One region of the Acidaminococcus hominis genome, then DNA from elsewhere that is predicted to be linked to it. Evidence: riboswitches for the same ligand, from Rfam matches in the RefSeq annotation. Region 1 holds a riboswitch; each other region holds the start of a gene.
What was found. Region 1 has a riboswitch for S-adenosylmethionine ahead of LKE88_RS03820 (methionine ABC transporter ATP-binding protein). Riboswitches for the same ligand answer to the same signal wherever they lie in the genome.

Region 1 (5,351 bases):
TCCACCTTGCCAGGGGCCTGGTTTAACAGTTTGCCTTCCTCATCGCAGGGCAGGGCAGCCTTGAAGGTCAGCTTCATGGTCTGGTCCTTGTAATTGTAGGTGTACAGCTGGGTGTATTGGAAGCCGCTGTGGTTTACATAGTCCAAAGTGTAGGTGACCACCGAAAGCTGGTAGGCCGGGGGAGCGTACTGGACCACCTGTACCGAATCCAGGTCCACATACCGTCTGCCCTTTTGGGACGTATCCACGCAGACAAAGCGCTGGGGCTGCTGGTCAAAGGAATTGGCAAAGCCCGGCACTGCAAACGAGCACAGCAGCATCAGCACCAAAAAGAATTTCTTCATAAGTCTCGCCTCCTCAAATGTGAATAAGGTGTATTTTTATTATAGCATAGAATTGCAAGAAAATTCCTGGGATTTATCGCTGCCAAAAGGGAGCAGGGGGAACACAAAAAAATGCACCAGCCGCAGCTGGTGCACCAAAAATCCCTACTTACAATCCTTATTTAATTTTATTCTTGTTCAGCTTGCTGGAGAACCGGTTGCCGCAGGACTGCACCAACTGCACCAGGGCAATCAGCACGATAACCGTGGCCAGCATGGTGTCGGCCTGGAACCGCTGATACCCGTAGCGGATGGCCAGGTCCCCCAGACCGCCGCCGCCCAGGGCGCCGGCCATAGCCGAGCTGCCGATCAGGCTGATGATGGCCAGGGTAATCCCCAGCACGATGGAGTGCATGGCTTCCGGCAGCAGCACCTTCCAGATGATTTGCAGGGGAGAGGCCCCTACAGACAGGGCTGCTTCAATAACCCCGTGGTCCACTTCCAAAAGGGAGGACTCAATAATCCGGGAAATAAACGGAGTGCAGGAAATGGTCAGGGGCACAATGGCTGCGGTGGTCCCGATAGAAGACCCGACAATAATACGGGTCAGGGGAATAATGGCAACCATCAAAATGATAAAAGGCGTGGAACGGGTGGCGTTGACAATGGCGCCCAAAATCCGGTTCACCACTTTGTTTTCCATAATATGGCCCTTGCCGGTCACCGTCAGGATAACCCCCAAAGGAATCCCAAACAACGTAGCCAGAGCGGCGGAAACCACCACCATGTAGCAGGTTTCCCCCAGAGCCTTGATTAGCAGATTCATCATATTAGGAGACATAGCCAATTACCTCCACCTTCAATTGCTGCTTGGCCTGGAGATAATCCAGGGCCTCCTTCATATGCACCTCGTCGCCTTCCAGCTCTACCAGCAGCGTCCCGTAGGGGGTGTTCTGGAGGCTTTCAATGTTGGCGGTGAGGATGTTCACGTCAATATCAAACTGCTTGATCAGCACGGAAATCACCGGTTCTCCGGCGCTTTCCCCAATAAAGGACAAGCTGACCAGCGCCTTGTTTCCCGGCTGGTAGACCTTTTGGATGTTCATCTGTTTTACGAAATCCGGCAGGTCGTTGTGCTGGATGCTGGCCACAAATTCCTTGGTGGTGGCCTTCTGGGGATTGGTGAACAGGTCGAACATGGTGCCTTCTTCAATGATTTCCCCGTTTTCAATAACGGCAACCCGGTCGCAGATTTCCTTCACCACATTCATCTGGTGGGTAATCATCACGATGGTAATGTGCAGCCGCTTGTTGATGTTCCGGAGCAGGTCCAGAATGGATTCCGTGGTTTGGGGGTCCAGGGCGGAGGTGGCTTCATCGCACAGCAGCACCGTAGGGTCGGAAGACAGGGCCCGGGCAATGCCTACCCGCTGCTTCTGGCCGCCGGACAGCTGGGACGGATAATGGTCCGCCCGGTCGGTGAGGCCCACCAGTTCCAGCAGGGGATCCACCTTCTTTTTGATGGCAGCCTTGTCCAGCCCTTGGATTTCCAGGGGGAAGGCAATGTTGCCGTAAACGGTCCGGCTGCTCAGCAGGTTAAAATGCTGGAAAATCATGCCGATGTTCTGCCGGGCTTTCCGCAGTTCCACCGGGCTCATGGCCGTAATGTCCTGGCCGTCCACAATCACCTTGCCGCTGGTGGGTTCCTCCAGCCGGTTGATGCAGCGGACCAGGGTGCTTTTGCCGGCCCCGGACAAACCGATGATGCCGAAAATTTCACCTTCATTAATAGACAAGTTGATATCTTTCAGGGCGTGCAGGTCCCCGGAGCTCGTGTGATAGATCTTGTCAATGTGCTGCAGCTCTATCATAAAATATGTCCACCTCCATACAATAAAAAAACCTCTTCACTCAATATGAAGAGGAATGCGTTTGGCTTAATCATCTTCATCTTTCAGGCTGCACCTGATGGACTTAGCACCGTTCACAAAGTGATGGTTGCCGTAACATCATCGGGCCAGTCCCTCCGTTACTCTTGATGAATCCGTGTGGATAAATGATACTCTGTTATGTACAGTTTGTCAATGTGTTTTGGCAAAAAAAGCCTCCAAAGTGGAAAAATGTCAAAGTTTGGTAAAAACTAGAAAAAATACTTGACTTTATTACTTCATCGGAGTAAAGTACTAAATCAGTAAAGAGGTAAAGCGAGATCGGCATTCGGTCCATTTCATAAACCAAACCTGGAAACACCTAGAAAGGGGTACCAACATGATTATTCAAGCAGGTTACAACAAAAAAGAACTTCTGCAGCTGGCTGACGCGTTCCTCACCCTGGAGAACAAGGAAATGTGCCTGGCCTTCCTGGAAGACATCTGCACCCCCAACGAGCTCAAGGCCCTGGGCCAGCGGCTGGAAGTGGCGGTGCGTCTTCATCGCGGCGAAAATTATGCCAAGATTGTCAAGGATACGGGCGCCAGCAGCACCACCGTTTCCCGGGTTAATCGCTGTTTAAACTATGGGGCAGGCGGCTACCAAACCGTCATTCCCCGTATTACCAAAGGAGAAGAAAACGCATGAGTACTAACATTTTGAGAATTCCCTATGGAACCAAAGATATCCTGCCGGGAGAAGCCCGGCTGAAGCGGAAAATGGAGGACCAGATTGCAGACAATTTTCTGTCCTGGGGCTATGACGAAGCCATTACCCCCACCTTTGAATACGCAGACACCTTTGCCCTAAGCGGCGCCGGCATTACGGAAGAAAGCATGAAGTTCATGGACCGGGAAAGCCGCACCATGATCCTGCGCACGGAAATGACCACCCCGCTGGCCCGGATGGTAGCCACCCGGCTCAAGGCTGACAAGGGCATCAAACGGCTGTTCTACATTGCCAACGTGTTCCGCCACGAACAGACCCAGGCCGGCCGCCAATGCGAATTCAGCCAGGCAGGCATCGAGCTCATCGGGGCAGCGGCTCCCATGGCGGACGCCGAAGTCCTGGCCCTGGCCGTCAGCAGCCTGAGGGCCGCCGGCCTGACGGATTTTCTCCTGAGCGTCGGCCACAGCGGCTTTTTGGCAGGGCTCATGGAAGAAGCGGAGCTTACCGGCACCCGGGCCGAATTTGTCAAGCACATGGTGCTGAGCCACAACGCCGTGGGCCTGAAGGAAGCTGCGGATTCCTACATCCGCAAGCCCGTGAAGGAACTGTTCCGGGAGCTGCTCTACCTCCAGGGCGGCGTGGACCTTTTGGACCAGCTGGAACGCCAGGTTTCCAATGAAAAGAGCAAGGAAGCCCTGCGGAACCTGAAAGCCATCTACCAACTGGCTTCCGCCTACGGCGTAGGGGACTACCTGTCCTTTGACCTGTCCCTGATTCGTGACTTTGATTACTATACCGGCATGGTGTTTGAGGCTTATGCGCCCCATATCGGTTTCAATATCTGCGGCGGCGGCCGCTACGACAAGATGATGGAGAACTTCGGGGCTCCGGCACCGGCCACGGGCTTTGCCATGGGCATCGACCGGATCATCCTCAGCCTCCAGCGGGAAGGCAAGTTCAACCAGGAATCCAAATGGGATATTTACGTAGCCTGGGCCCCCGGTCATCAGCAGCAGGCCATTGCCAAAGCCATGTCCCTGCGCGCAGACGGCAAGAACGTGAAGGTTGCCACCGACGCCCTGACCCCGGAAGAAGCGGACAAGGCCTGTGCAGCTAACCGCTGCGAAGCTGTAGCATACGTACGATAGGAGAGCTGTGAAATGGACTATTTAACGATTGCATTGCCCAAGGGCAAACTGTTTGCCAAATCCGTGGACTTGCTGGCCAAGGTAGGCTACGCCGCCGAAAACGTGGTGGAAAATTCCCGGAAACTGGTGATTACCAATGAAGAAACCAAAGTAAAATTCATCATCGTGAAAACCGTGGACTTGCCCACCTACGTGGAATACGGGGCCGCCGATATCGGCATCATCGGCAAGGACGTGCTGCGGGAAGAACAAAAAGATATCTACGAACTGCTGGATATGGGCTACGGCGCCTGCCATTTGATGATGGCCGTGCCCGAAGCCAAGCAGCTGCCCAACCTGACCGACTACGCCCATATGCGGGTGGCCACCAAATACCCCCATTCTGCCTCCGAGTTTTTCGAAAAGCTGGGCATGCAGATGGAAATCGTCAAGCTCAACGGCTCCATCGAGCTGGCCCCCATTGTGGGCCTTAGCGAACTGATTGTGGATATTGTCGAAACCGGCCGCACCCTCCGGGAAAACAAACTGAAGGAAATTGCTACCGTGTACCCCAGCTCCGCCCGGCTCATTGCCAATAAGGTCAGCTTCAAAATGCAGTATGACCGGATCAAGAAACTGGTGGAAGACCTGGAAACCGTACTCAAGGAGGAAGAATAAATGAAAGTATTGGATGAAAGAAAAAGCACTGCGGCCGAGATCAGCCGTTTACTGGAAAAGAAATCCTTTGATGAAGTAGAACTGTCCCCGAAAGTCAAGGCTGCCGTAGAAAAACTCTTTGGCCGGCCTCTTACGGCGGCAGAAGAAGTGGATATGATCGTAAACGACATCCGCAAGGAAGGGGACGCCAAGCTGTTCGCCTACACCAAAATGCTGGATGGGGCGGACTTGAATCCTGAGACAATCAAGGTCAGCGAAGCCGAATTTGCCGAAGCCGAAAAGGCCGTGGACCCCAAGACCATGGGTGCCATCAACCGGGCCATTGCCAACGTGCGCAAGTTCCACGAAGAACAGCTGCCCAAAACCTGGCTGACCCCCCGGGCCTATGGCTCCTTCCTGGGCCAGAAAATGACCCCGGTGGACTCCGTGGGCATCTACGTGCCCGGCGGCACCGCAGCCTATCCTTCCTCCGTGATTATGAACGCCGTTCCTGCCAAGGTAGCCGGCGTGCCCCGGATTGTCATGGCAGCCCCGGCTGGCCGGGATGGGAAAATGAACCCCTACGTACTGGCCACCGCCAAAGCCATCGGCATCACCGAAATCTACAAAATGGGCGGCGCCCAGG
Region 2 (5,351 bases), 180 kb from region 1:
TGCTTGCCACCATCCACGAGAGTTACCCCTACATTTCTCTGTCTCCACGGGTCATCTTGCAGCTGCACCGGGATTTATATTCTTTTTCAGGAAGCAGTCAAGGGGGCAGTTATAAGGACGCGGACAATATGATTGCAGAAACGGATGCGGCAGGAAAGCAGCGTACGCGGTTTGTCCCGGTTCCTGCTTTTCAGACGGCAGAAGCCCTGGAAGCCTTGTGCGCCAGTTTCAACCAGGCCTGGCAGGAGGAAAAAATCGACCGGTTGCTGCTGATTCCCCTATTTGTGCTGGATTTTCTGTGCATTCACCCGTTTAATGATGGCAACGGTCGGATGAGCCGGCTGCTCACTACCCTGCTGCTGTACAAAGCGGGGTATATTGTGGGCAAGTATATCAGCCTGGAGATGATTATCGAAAATTCCAAGGAAACGTATTACGAAGCGCTCCAGGCCAGTTCCACGGGCTGGCACGACAACCAGAACACCTATGCACCGTTTTGCAGTTACTTGCTGGGAGCTATTCTCAAGGCGTACCGGGAGTTTGAGAGCCGGGTGGAGTATTTGGGAGCCAAAAAGCTGTCCAAGACGGAGCGCATCAAGGCGCTGCTGGACCAGACCGTGGGCATCATCACCAAGAAAGAGATTATGACCCGCTGTCCGGACATCAGCAAGATTACCGTGGAACGGACCCTGTCCCAGCTGCTGCAGTCGGGGTTGCTCATCAAGGTAGGCCAAGGGCGCAATACGGGGTATGTGCATAAAGGGTAGGGAAATTAAAAAATCGCCTTGCAAAACCAATTGATTTTGCAGGGCGATTTTTAGTTCTTAATACAGTTTCAACAGTTTTTCGAAGAATTCCACGCTGGGGCGCAGAGCGTCCATGGGGATTTTTTCGTTGACCTGATGGGCTTCGCCCCACCGGGCGTCTTTCTTGTGGGCGGAGAAGCGGAGCACGTCCTGGGATACGTTCCGGTAGTACCGGGTGTCGGTGGCACCCAGCATGAGAACGGGGATCATCAGGACTTTTTCTCCATACATTTCGTGGAGAATCTTCTCGGTAAGCCGGAAGGCGTGGCTGTCCGGGGTGGAGGTTGGCGTGGGGGTCAGGCCAGAAATGTGCTTAATCTTGACTCCTTCCGGCAGGAACTGGGTAAAGTATTTCTGGACGGATTCCACGATATCGCCCTGAAGCACCCGGACGCTGAAGCCGGCTGCAGCATGGGAGGGCAGCACGTTGGGCTGGGTGCTGGCAGAAGCCATGGTGAAGGCAATGGTGGTATGGAGCAAGGCGTCCAGGGCCGGATTCTGCTTGGCCAGGGCGCACAGGTCCTCCCAGCGTCCTTCAGGGTCGGCGTAGATTTCTTTGATGCCTTCGGGCTGCAGGGGTGCGCTGGCAATCAGCTGGTCCTTGGCCAGAGGGGTCAAGCGGTACGGGAAGGGATGGGTTTCGATGTTCACAATGGCTTTGGCCACTGCGCCCAGGGCCGTTCCTGCACCGGGCTTGCTGGAGTGGCCGCCGGGGGAATCTTTGTAGATTTCGTAGTTCACGGCAGTTTTTTCGCCCAGGCCAATGCGGGCGGACAGCCAGCCATCTTTTTCCGGCTGGATAAAGCCGCCTTCATCAAAGATGGTGCCAATGCGGATGCCTTTTTTCTCCAGGTTTTCGGCCAGGCGCTGGGCAGCGTCGGTATCGTTTTCCAGATACACTTCTTCTGCGTAGCCCAGGCTCAGGTACAAGTCGTAATCCGGGCGCCAGCCTTGGGCCAGGAGGTTTTCCACGGCTTCCAGCTCGGACAGCAGCAGGTGCTTGCAGTCGGTGGTACCCCGGCCGCAGACGCAGCCGTCAATAATATCCCCGGAGAAGGGGTCAAATTTCCATTGGCTCCGGTCGCCGATTTCCACCACGTCCTGGTGGCTCATGAGCAGCAGGGGCTGCTTGCCGCTGCCGGTTCCTTTCAAATGGAATTGGAGACCGGCCTGCCCCACTTTGTCCAGTTCCATGAGCTGGTAAATATGGGGGTAAAACTTTTCAAACAAGGCATGGAGTTTTTCAAATTCCTGCCAATCCACCTTGTTCACGTCGGAGTTGGACACGGTGGCACAGCGAATCATGGCCTGCAAATGCGCAGCCAGTTTTTCATCTTCTTGGGTCAAACTCACTTTTCAGCACCTTCTCACCATGCAGGGATCAAGTTGCCCTTGCAGTTTTGTTCGATATATTCTTTGACAGCCGGGCTTTGGAAAATCTTCACGAATTTTTGGTAGGTGGGGTTATCCTTGTCTTCTGCCCGGGCGGCGATGATGTTCACATAGGGGCTGGTATTGTCTTCTTTGGCAATGGCCAGGTCCTGGGACAGGCCGGCGGAGTTGGCGTAACCGGCGTTGACCATGCTGGCTGCGGTATCATCCAGGGAACGGGGCAGCTGGGCTGCTTCCAGTTCGATGATTTGCAGGTGCTTGGGGTTGTCGGTAATGTCGTTGACGGTCAGGCTGGTAGCTGCTACGTTGGGGTTTACTTTGATCAGCCCCAGTTTGCTGAGCATCAGGATGGCACGGCCGCCGTTAGAGGGATCGTTGGGAATGCCAATTTTGTCCCCATCTTTCAGTTCGTTGATGTTCTTGATTTTGGTGGAGTACAGACGCAGGGGAGCCAGGTAGGTCTTGCCGATGCTCACCAGGTTGGTGCCGCTCTTTTTGTTGAAGGCCACCAGGAAGGGTTCATGCTGGTAGGAGTTCAGGTCCAGTTCTTTGCTGGCCAGTGCCTGGTCGGGGGTCACGAAGTCGGAGAAGACTTTGACTTCTACGTTCAGGCCCTGTTTGGCAGCTTCCTTCTTTACTACTTCCATGATTTGTTCGGAGTCGCCGGGGGTAATGCCCACGGTAATGGTCTTCTTTTCGGCTGGTGCCGCAGACTTGTCGGCGGTTTTGTCGTTGCCGCAGCCGGTGAGCAGGCTGGCTGCTGCCAGGACGGAAACCAGTCCCAGCAATACTTTTTTCAGTTTCATACACATCTCTTCCTTTCTTTTTTTGAATGACTTAACCAGAACAGTTTTTTCTAGCGTGAAGGTATGAAAAAAACGTCATCTGAAAAGATGACGCTGCCTTTGTGCGGTTTCATCTTTCAGGTTGTTCCCGTTGGATTTGGCACCTTCCCTTCCGGGGGTTGCCGCAGCTTCATAGGGCCAATTCCCTCCGCTGCTCTGGATGAAGTATTCAGTTTATGAAGAAATCATACTATAAAGAGGGGATATTTGTCAACAGGGTTTTGGAGGGAGGGAAACACATCGGACCAGTTGGTGCGGCCAATGTACCTGAAGTGTGCTGGTGCCGGGAATCCCCCTATTGCCGGTTGCGGCATTTTCCCTGAAAAGGAAAATGCTATCCCCTTTTGGGGCTAGTGCATGAAGGACGGTAGTCCAACTAGGTCAAAATCTCGAACGTAAAGCAATCTCTAGCTGTAGAAAACTCTGTACCGGATTTTTGGTCGACGTTCTCAACGAGTGTAGTACAGGTATCTTGGTTTTGAACCCCATCCTGGCATTGCCTTCGGCAATGCCTTCCTTCCCCTTTACCTGTTCGCATAGCGAACAGGTAAAGAGAAGGCAAATCGCGGCCAAGGGCCGCGAAAAACCGAGTAAACTTCCTCCGTCAGCCTTTGGCTGCCACCTCCTTAGTGGTTCGCCGTGTTCCAATCAGCAGCGTCCTTACGGACTTGCTTCTTGGACGGCTATCACATGGGGCACGTGTACCAAACAGCTTCTAGAATACCTGTGACGCTGTTTGGACGTGACCGCAACGCTTGAAGGGGGCTTTAAAGGAAAATGCGACACCTTCTCAGTAGTTCGCTGCTAGCTGTTCATCTTCGTCTTGCAGACTAGATTCACAGGCAGCTATCACATGGCTCGCATACACCAAACAGCTTTTGGAATACCCGTATCGCTGTTTGGACACGACCGCAACGTTTGCAGAAGGCATACTAACCCCCCACTGGTCATTTATTAATCAATAGTATAGCGGTTATTACTACATTAGCTTTCAAATCTCCACTACTATCGACCAGCACGTCCGCATCCATGTTTTTGTGGCGCTTGCGCCACATTGCCTTCCACTTACCAGTGCGTTGCTCGGCACGCACTGGAGAAGGGGAAGGTCGGTCCTGCCCTGGTTCTAAAGCAGGACCTGGTTGGGGTTCCTGTTCTGCCATATATTCCATCTTGATTCCTCAACAACTTGAAGCAATTTTTGTTTTCATCCCCCCATCCCCGCTGACCGCACGTCCATTTAAAGGCTCCAACCTTTGGGAGACGCATCCGGTCCGCCATAACATGGGTCCAAAGGCGGGCCGGCTAATGCGTCCCCTGTGATAGCGGCCTGCAAAGCAAGTCCGTAGGACGTAGCTGCGCAGCTAGCCGCGAACCACTAGGGGGGAGCTGGCAGCCACGCTAGTGGCTGACTGAGCGGGGATTCCCGGCACCACATCACTTCAGGTCCATTGGCCGCAACAACCCGCCAGCCCCCTGTGAAAAAGCGTCAGTTATTCTTTCGAACAACTGACGCTTTCGTGGGGTTTGTTTTCTTACTTGACTTAGCTTTTTCTCTATTTTTTAATCTGGCTGCCGTACACGTCCCGGAATACGTGCTGGGCTTTGTCGTCTTGGTCGTTGACCCGGAGGCGTTCGATTTTATGCCGGTCGTTGTCTTTGCCGGAAACCCGGTCTACCCGGAAGTGGTCGGCTTCTGCGACTTTTTGGATTTCGGGGCCAAATTCACCCAAAGAGCGGCCCATATTGCCATCTACAGGGGCGCCGTTTTGCAGGGCTCTATAGATGATGGCTGCGTATTCATAACGAGTCATCGTACGGTTACCTTTAAATTCGCCGTCCGGATAGCCTTTCAGGTAGCCTCTGTCGGCCAAGGTCTTCACGTAGGTATAAGCCCAATGGTCTTTAGGTACATCGGGGAAGTCAACGTTCTGGGCTGCGGGGCTTGCTGGGGTTTGTCCGGCCATGAGCTGCTGGATTATGGCGCTTTGCTTGGCTACCAGCTGCTTCAGCTCCAGTACGTCTTTGGCCAGGGCTATCCGGGAACGGGTGACGTGGTTGTGCTGGCCCAGTTTAAAGGTGACGCCGGCGTTCACCAGGTTTTCTCCTCCAGCGAAGGAACCGCCTACGGAGAACATCACGTCTTCGGTGGGGCGATAGAAGGCGCCTACGGCCACTGCATTGGCTCCTTTGTAATTGCCATAGCCGGCTTGCAAAGTCCCATTTGTCATCGGGGTCAAAGTCCTGGGGATGGAGTGCGGCCAGAGCTGCTGCGCCAGCTCCTACCCGTTCTACCTGGTCGCCCAGTTTG
Region 3 (5,351 bases), 720 kb from region 1:
GGCAGACGGTTCCTGTCACCATCTTGCGGGGCGATACGGAAGTGGATAAGAACGTAACCTTAACAGAAATGCCCCAGCAGGACAGCAATAACTGATGCTGAAGATTACCATTGCCTGTGTGGGCAAATTAAAAGAAGACTATCTGCGCAGCGCAGAGGCGGAATTTGTGAAACGGCTGGGGGCCTATTGCCAGCTGGAAATCAAATGCATTCCGGAAGAAAAAATGCCAGAAAACGCCTCTCCGGCTGCCGAGCAGCAGGTACTGCAAAAAGAGACGGAGCGCGTCCTGAAGCTGATTGACGACCACAGCTATGTGGTGCTGTTGGATCTGAAGGGAAAGGAAATTTCCTCTCCCCAGCTGGCGGAGAAGCTGGACCGCTGGATGGTGGAGGGGGTCAGCCATCTGACCTTTGTCATTGGAGGCCCCTTTGGCTATACGGATGACCTGCGCCGGCGGGCGGATTTCCGCTGGAGCTTTTCACCCCTGACCTTCACCCACCAGATGATCCGGGTTCTTCTGCTGGAGCAGATCTACCGGGCCTTCAAGATTCTGCGCAACGAAAAGTACCACCATTAAGCGGTTTTACTCTATTTTATCAGGTACAGGGCACCTGTCCCGTTTGAGGACAAAGCACCGAGGGGAGTTATTCATTCATGGAAAAAGCAAAAGTGTATTTTACGGATTTTCGCTGCCCAGTGGGTACCAGCATGCTGACCAAACTCCAGCGGCTGTGCAAAGTGGCCAAAATGAACAGCATTGACTTCGAAGGCAAATATACGGCTGTGAAGATGCATTTTGGCGAATTGGGCAACCTGGCCACCATCCGGCCCCAGTATGTCAAGGCGGTTACGGACCTAATCAAGGAATGGGGCGGCAAACCCTTCCTGACAGACTGCAACACCCTGTATCCGGGCAGCCGGAAAAACGCCCTGGACCATCTGGAATGTGCCGCCTTAAACGGCTACAATCCTACCACCACGGGCTGCCAGGTCATCATCGGGGACGGCCTGCGGGGCACCGATGAAGTGGAAGTTCCCGTACCCAATGGGGAATACATCAAAAAGGCCAAAATTGGCCGGGCCATTATGGATGCGGACATTGTGGTCAGCCTGGCCCACTTCAAGGGTCATGAATCTACCGGCTTTGGCGGCGCCATCAAGAATATCGGCATGGGCTGCGGCAGCCGGGCCGGGAAAATGGAACAGCATTCCTCCGGTACTCCCAAGGTGGACCCGGAGCTGTGCCGGGGCTGCCGGCACTGTGCCAGCGAATGCGGTTCTGACGCCATTGAGTACATTGACAACAAAGCGTTTATTCACGAAGACCTGTGCGTAGGCTGCGGCCGCTGCATTGGGGCTTGCAGCTTTGACGCCATCCAAACGGTACAGTGGGATGCCAACGAGCTGCTGGATCGGAAAATGGCTGAGTACACCCTGGCTGTGCTCCACGGCCGGCCCAGCTTCTTCATCAACTTTGTTATGGACATTTCCCCCAACTGCGACTGCCACGGGGAAAATGACGCACCCATTCTGCCCAACATCGGCATTTTTGCTTCCACCGATCCCATTGCCGTGGATCAGGCCTGCGCCGATGCCTGCCAGAAGATGCCGCCCCTGCCCAACAGCCAGCTGTCCGACCACCTGGCCGAAAAGGGCTGGGAGGAGCACCACGACCATTTCCTGGACAGCAACCCCCTGGTGGACTGGGAAACCACGCTGGAACATGGCGTGAAGATAGGCCTGGGCACCCGGGAATACGAACTGGTCCGGATGTAACTGTTTCCTTTTACGGTACATAAGAAAAGTTGAGTGTCAGATTGGAGAGGGTGCCCTTTAGGGGGCCCTCTCCTTTGTGTTATAATGGAACCATTCTAGAACGTACGGAGGAGCTTATGTCTGATTATGTAATTTCTCCGGTGTACCCTTCTGACACCCGCACCAATGCCCAAGTGAATGCACTGCTGGAGCAGGAAGGAATCCGCCGGGATGCCAATTTGGATTATACCTGTGTCATGTTTGACCAGGATTACCACGCCGTAGCCACCGGCAGCTGCTTTGGAAATACCCTGCGCTGCATGGCGGTGGATCACCACCATCAGGGGGAAGGCCTGATGAACGAAATCGTTTCCCATCTGGTCCAGCGCCAGTTTGAACAGGGCCATACCCACCTGTTCCTGTACACCAAATGTTCGTCCGCCAAGTTCTTCGGGGACCTGGGCTTTTACGAAATTGCCCGGGTGGAAGACCAGGTGGTATTTATGGAAAATAAGCACGATGGCTTTGCCCACTACCTGGACCAGCTGGCCCAAAGCAAGGTGGAAGCACCCCGGGTGGCAGCCGTGGTGATGAACGCCAACCCCTTTACCCTGGGACACCAGTACCTGGTGGAAAAGGCCGCCCAGGAAAATGACCTGGTGCACTTGTTCATGGTCAGCGAGGACGCCAGCTTCTTTCCCTATACGGTGCGCAAGCGCCTGATTATGGAAGGCACGGCCCATTTGAAGAATATCCGCTACCACGACAGCGGTCCCTACATCATCAGCCAGAACACCTTCCCCAGCTACTTCCAAAAGGATGAGGAAGCGGTAATCCTGAGCCACGCCAACCTGGACCTGGCCATTTTCACGAAAATTGCTGCCCGCATGGGCATTACCGCCCGCTACGTAGGGGAGGAACCCACCAGCCTGGTGACCGGGCTCTACAACCAGGTCATGGCCAAACGGCTGCCGGAAGCGGGGATTGGCTGCGTCATTGTGCCCCGGAAAACCCAAAACGGCATTGTGGTCAGTGCTTCTACCGTGCGCCGGGATATCCAGCAGGGCAACTGGGACGAAGTGAAGGCCCTGGTGCCGGAGACTACCTGGAACTACCTGCGCAGTGAGGAAGGCCAGCCGGTGGTGGACAAAATCCGGGCCGGCAAGAATGTGGTCCATTACTAAAAGGCAGCCCCGGCCTTTCTCCGGGAAGGCTGGGTTGACTATTGCTTTTTTTGATACAGTTGTATATAATGTTTTATTGCAAACTACATATTGCTCATCAAGAGTGGCGGAGGGAATGGCCCAATGAACCCACAGCAACCATGGCGTAAGCCAACGGTGCTAAATCCTACAATGCGGTTTTTCGATTGTGAGATGAGAGCCTATATACTCTCTCTCAATGGGGAGTATTTTTTTTACTCAAGGAGGAACTATGAAAAAGTTTTTTACATCTGAATCTGTAACGGAAGGCCATCCTGATAAGATTGCCGACCAGATTTCCGACGCAGTCCTGGATGCCATCATCGCCCAGGACCCCAATGCCCGGGTTGCTTGTGAAACCCTGGTAGCCACTGGCCAAATCCATGTGGTAGGGGAAATTTCCACCAGCTGCTATGTGGATATTGCCAAAATTGCCCGGCAGACCGTAATGGACATCGGCTATGACCGTGCCAAATACGGCTTTGACGGAGCTACCTGCGGGGTGCTGCTGTCCATCGACGAACAGTCCCCGGATATTGCCATGGGCGTGGATGAATCCGACGAAGCCAAGGGCGGCAACCAGGACGACGATGAAAAAATCGGCGCCGGCGATCAGGGCATGATGTTCGGCTATGCCACGGACGAAACTCCGGAATATATGCCCCTGCCCATTTCCCTGGCCCATAAGCTGGCTTACCGGCTGGCCCAGGTCCGGAAACAGGGAATCCTGGATTATCTGCGGCCGGATGGCAAGACCCAGGTTACCGTGGAATATGATGACGACAAGCCGGTCCGGGTGGATACCATCGTAGTTTCTGCCCAGCACAGCGAAAAGGTTTCCATGGAACAGCTGCGCAAGGACATTTTGGAATACGTTATCAAACCGGTGGTTCCGGCAGAATTGCTGGACGAAAAGACCATTTACCACATCAACCCCACCGGCCGTTTTGTGATCGGCGGTCCCCAGGGGGACTCCGGCCTGACGGGACGGAAAATCATCGTGGATACCTACGGCGGCATGGCTCGTCATGGGGGCGGCGCCTTCTCCGGCAAGGATCCCACAAAGGTGGACCGGAGTGCTGCCTACGCAGCCCGCTACGTGGCCAAGAACGTGGTGGCTGCCGGTTTGGCCAAGAAATGTGAAATCCAGCTGGCCTATGCCATCGGCGTAGCCCGCCCGGTTTCCATCGCGGTCAACACCTTTGGCACCAATGCCATTCCGGAAGAAGAAATCGTGGAACTGATCAGAAAGAACTTCTCCCTGACCCCGGCCGGCATCATCAAGAGCCTGGATTTGAGAAGACCCATCTACCGCCAGACCGCAGCCTATGGCCACTTTGGCCGGACGGATGTGGACCTGCCTTGGGAACATCTGGACAAGGTAGATGTTTTGAAAAAGGCTCTGCATTAAAATGAAGTATGCAAAGGTTGCCATTAATTTGCCGGTAAAGAATATGTTCCGGCAGTTCACCTACCGGGTGCCGGAAAGCATGGACTTTCTGGACGAAGGCTGGCGGGTAGTGGTGCCTTTTGGCTCACAAATGCTGGAAGGCTTTATTGTGGAGGAGGACCGGGAGCCGGACCTTTCCCTGGACCTGAAGGCCATTGCCGATGTGTTGGGCACGGCGCCCTGGTTTGATCAGGAGATGCTGGCCACGGCCCATTGGCTGTCCCAGTACTATCTCTGTACCTTGGCGGAAGCCCTGCGCCTGTTTATTCCAGGCAAGAGCAGTGTGGCCGTCACCGGCCGTTACCAGCCGGAACCGGATTTTGCCGGAGAATTGACCAAACCGGAGCAGGAGTTCTACGATTATCTGCTGCTTCGGGGCGGCCGGTCCCGGAAGGAAATCTGCCGCCTGGACGGAGGGGAAAATGCCCTGAAGGGACTGATCACCAAAGGGGCAGTGAGCCTGTCCTTCGCAACCAAATACAAGCTGCGGGAAAAGACCGAACGTACCCTGCAAAGCACTGCCGCAGGGCGCCAGGCCCTAAAGGACGGCCTGATCCGGGGTAAAAGCCGGCAGGCCGCCCTTTCCCTATTACCGGAAAAGACCGTGCTGACCAGCCACGAACTGCAAGCCAAGGGCATCTCCAACGATGTAATCCACGCTCTGGTGCTTTTGGGCTATCTGGAGGAAGGGCAGCGCCGGGTGCTGCGGGACAGCTACGAGCATCTGGAGGCACCCCGGGAAAATTTGCAGCTGACTCCGGAGCAGCAGGCTGCGGTGGAAGCGGTGGACCGGGCCAGAACGGAAAAGGAGCCCCAGACCTTTCTTCTGGAAGGCATCACCGGCAGCGGCAAGACGGAAGTCTACCTGCGGCTGACCGACCGGGCCGTCCGGGCCGGGCAGCAGGTGATGGTACTGGTGCCGGAAATTGCCCTGACCGGGCAGA

Region 2: linked by a shared signal. The riboswitch ahead of LKE88_RS03070 (MetQ/NlpA family ABC transporter substrate-binding protein) and the one ahead of LKE88_RS03820 (methionine ABC transporter ATP-binding protein) in region 1 are both predicted to bind S-adenosylmethionine.
Region 3: linked by a shared signal. The riboswitch ahead of metK (methionine adenosyltransferase) and the one ahead of LKE88_RS03820 (methionine ABC transporter ATP-binding protein) in region 1 are both predicted to bind S-adenosylmethionine.

Annotation. Positions count from the first base shown of each region.
Region 1 is NZ_JAKVMG010000001.1:911,216-916,566, reverse strand. It holds gene LKE88_RS03830 (hypothetical protein) at 1-344, opposite strand, end outside; gene LKE88_RS03825 (methionine ABC transporter permease) at 502-1,164, opposite strand; gene LKE88_RS03820 (methionine ABC transporter ATP-binding protein) at 1,154-2,194, opposite strand; SAM riboswitch class I at 2,268-2,368, opposite strand; gene LKE88_RS03815 (YerC/YecD family TrpR-related protein) at 2,592-2,900, shown strand; gene hisZ (ATP phosphoribosyltransferase regulatory subunit) at 2,897-4,069, shown strand; gene hisG (ATP phosphoribosyltransferase) at 4,082-4,726, shown strand; gene hisD (histidinol dehydrogenase) at 4,727-5,351, shown strand, end outside.
Region 2 is NZ_JAKVMG010000001.1:731,475-736,825, forward strand. It holds gene LKE88_RS03060 (Fic family protein) at 1-767, shown strand, start outside; gene LKE88_RS03065 (M20/M25/M40 family metallo-hydrolase) at 825-2,159, opposite strand; gene LKE88_RS03070 (MetQ/NlpA family ABC transporter substrate-binding protein) at 2,174-3,004, opposite strand; SAM riboswitch class I at 3,111-3,210, opposite strand; gene LKE88_RS03075 (hypothetical protein) at 3,991-4,212, opposite strand; gene LKE88_RS03080 (S-layer homology domain-containing protein) at 4,597-5,217, opposite strand; gene LKE88_RS13225 (hypothetical protein) at 5,114-5,351, opposite strand, start outside.
Region 3 is NZ_JAKVMG010000001.1:1,635,635-1,640,985, reverse strand. It holds gene LKE88_RS07300 (S1C family serine protease) at 1-95, shown strand, start outside; gene rlmH (23S rRNA (pseudouridine(1915)-N(3))-methyltransferase RlmH) at 95-577, shown strand; gene LKE88_RS07290 (DUF362 domain-containing protein) at 655-1,776, shown strand; gene citC ([citrate (pro-3S)-lyase] ligase) at 1,893-2,939, shown strand; SAM riboswitch class I at 3,031-3,138, shown strand; gene metK (methionine adenosyltransferase) at 3,190-4,368, shown strand; gene priA (primosomal protein N') at 4,370-5,351, shown strand, end outside.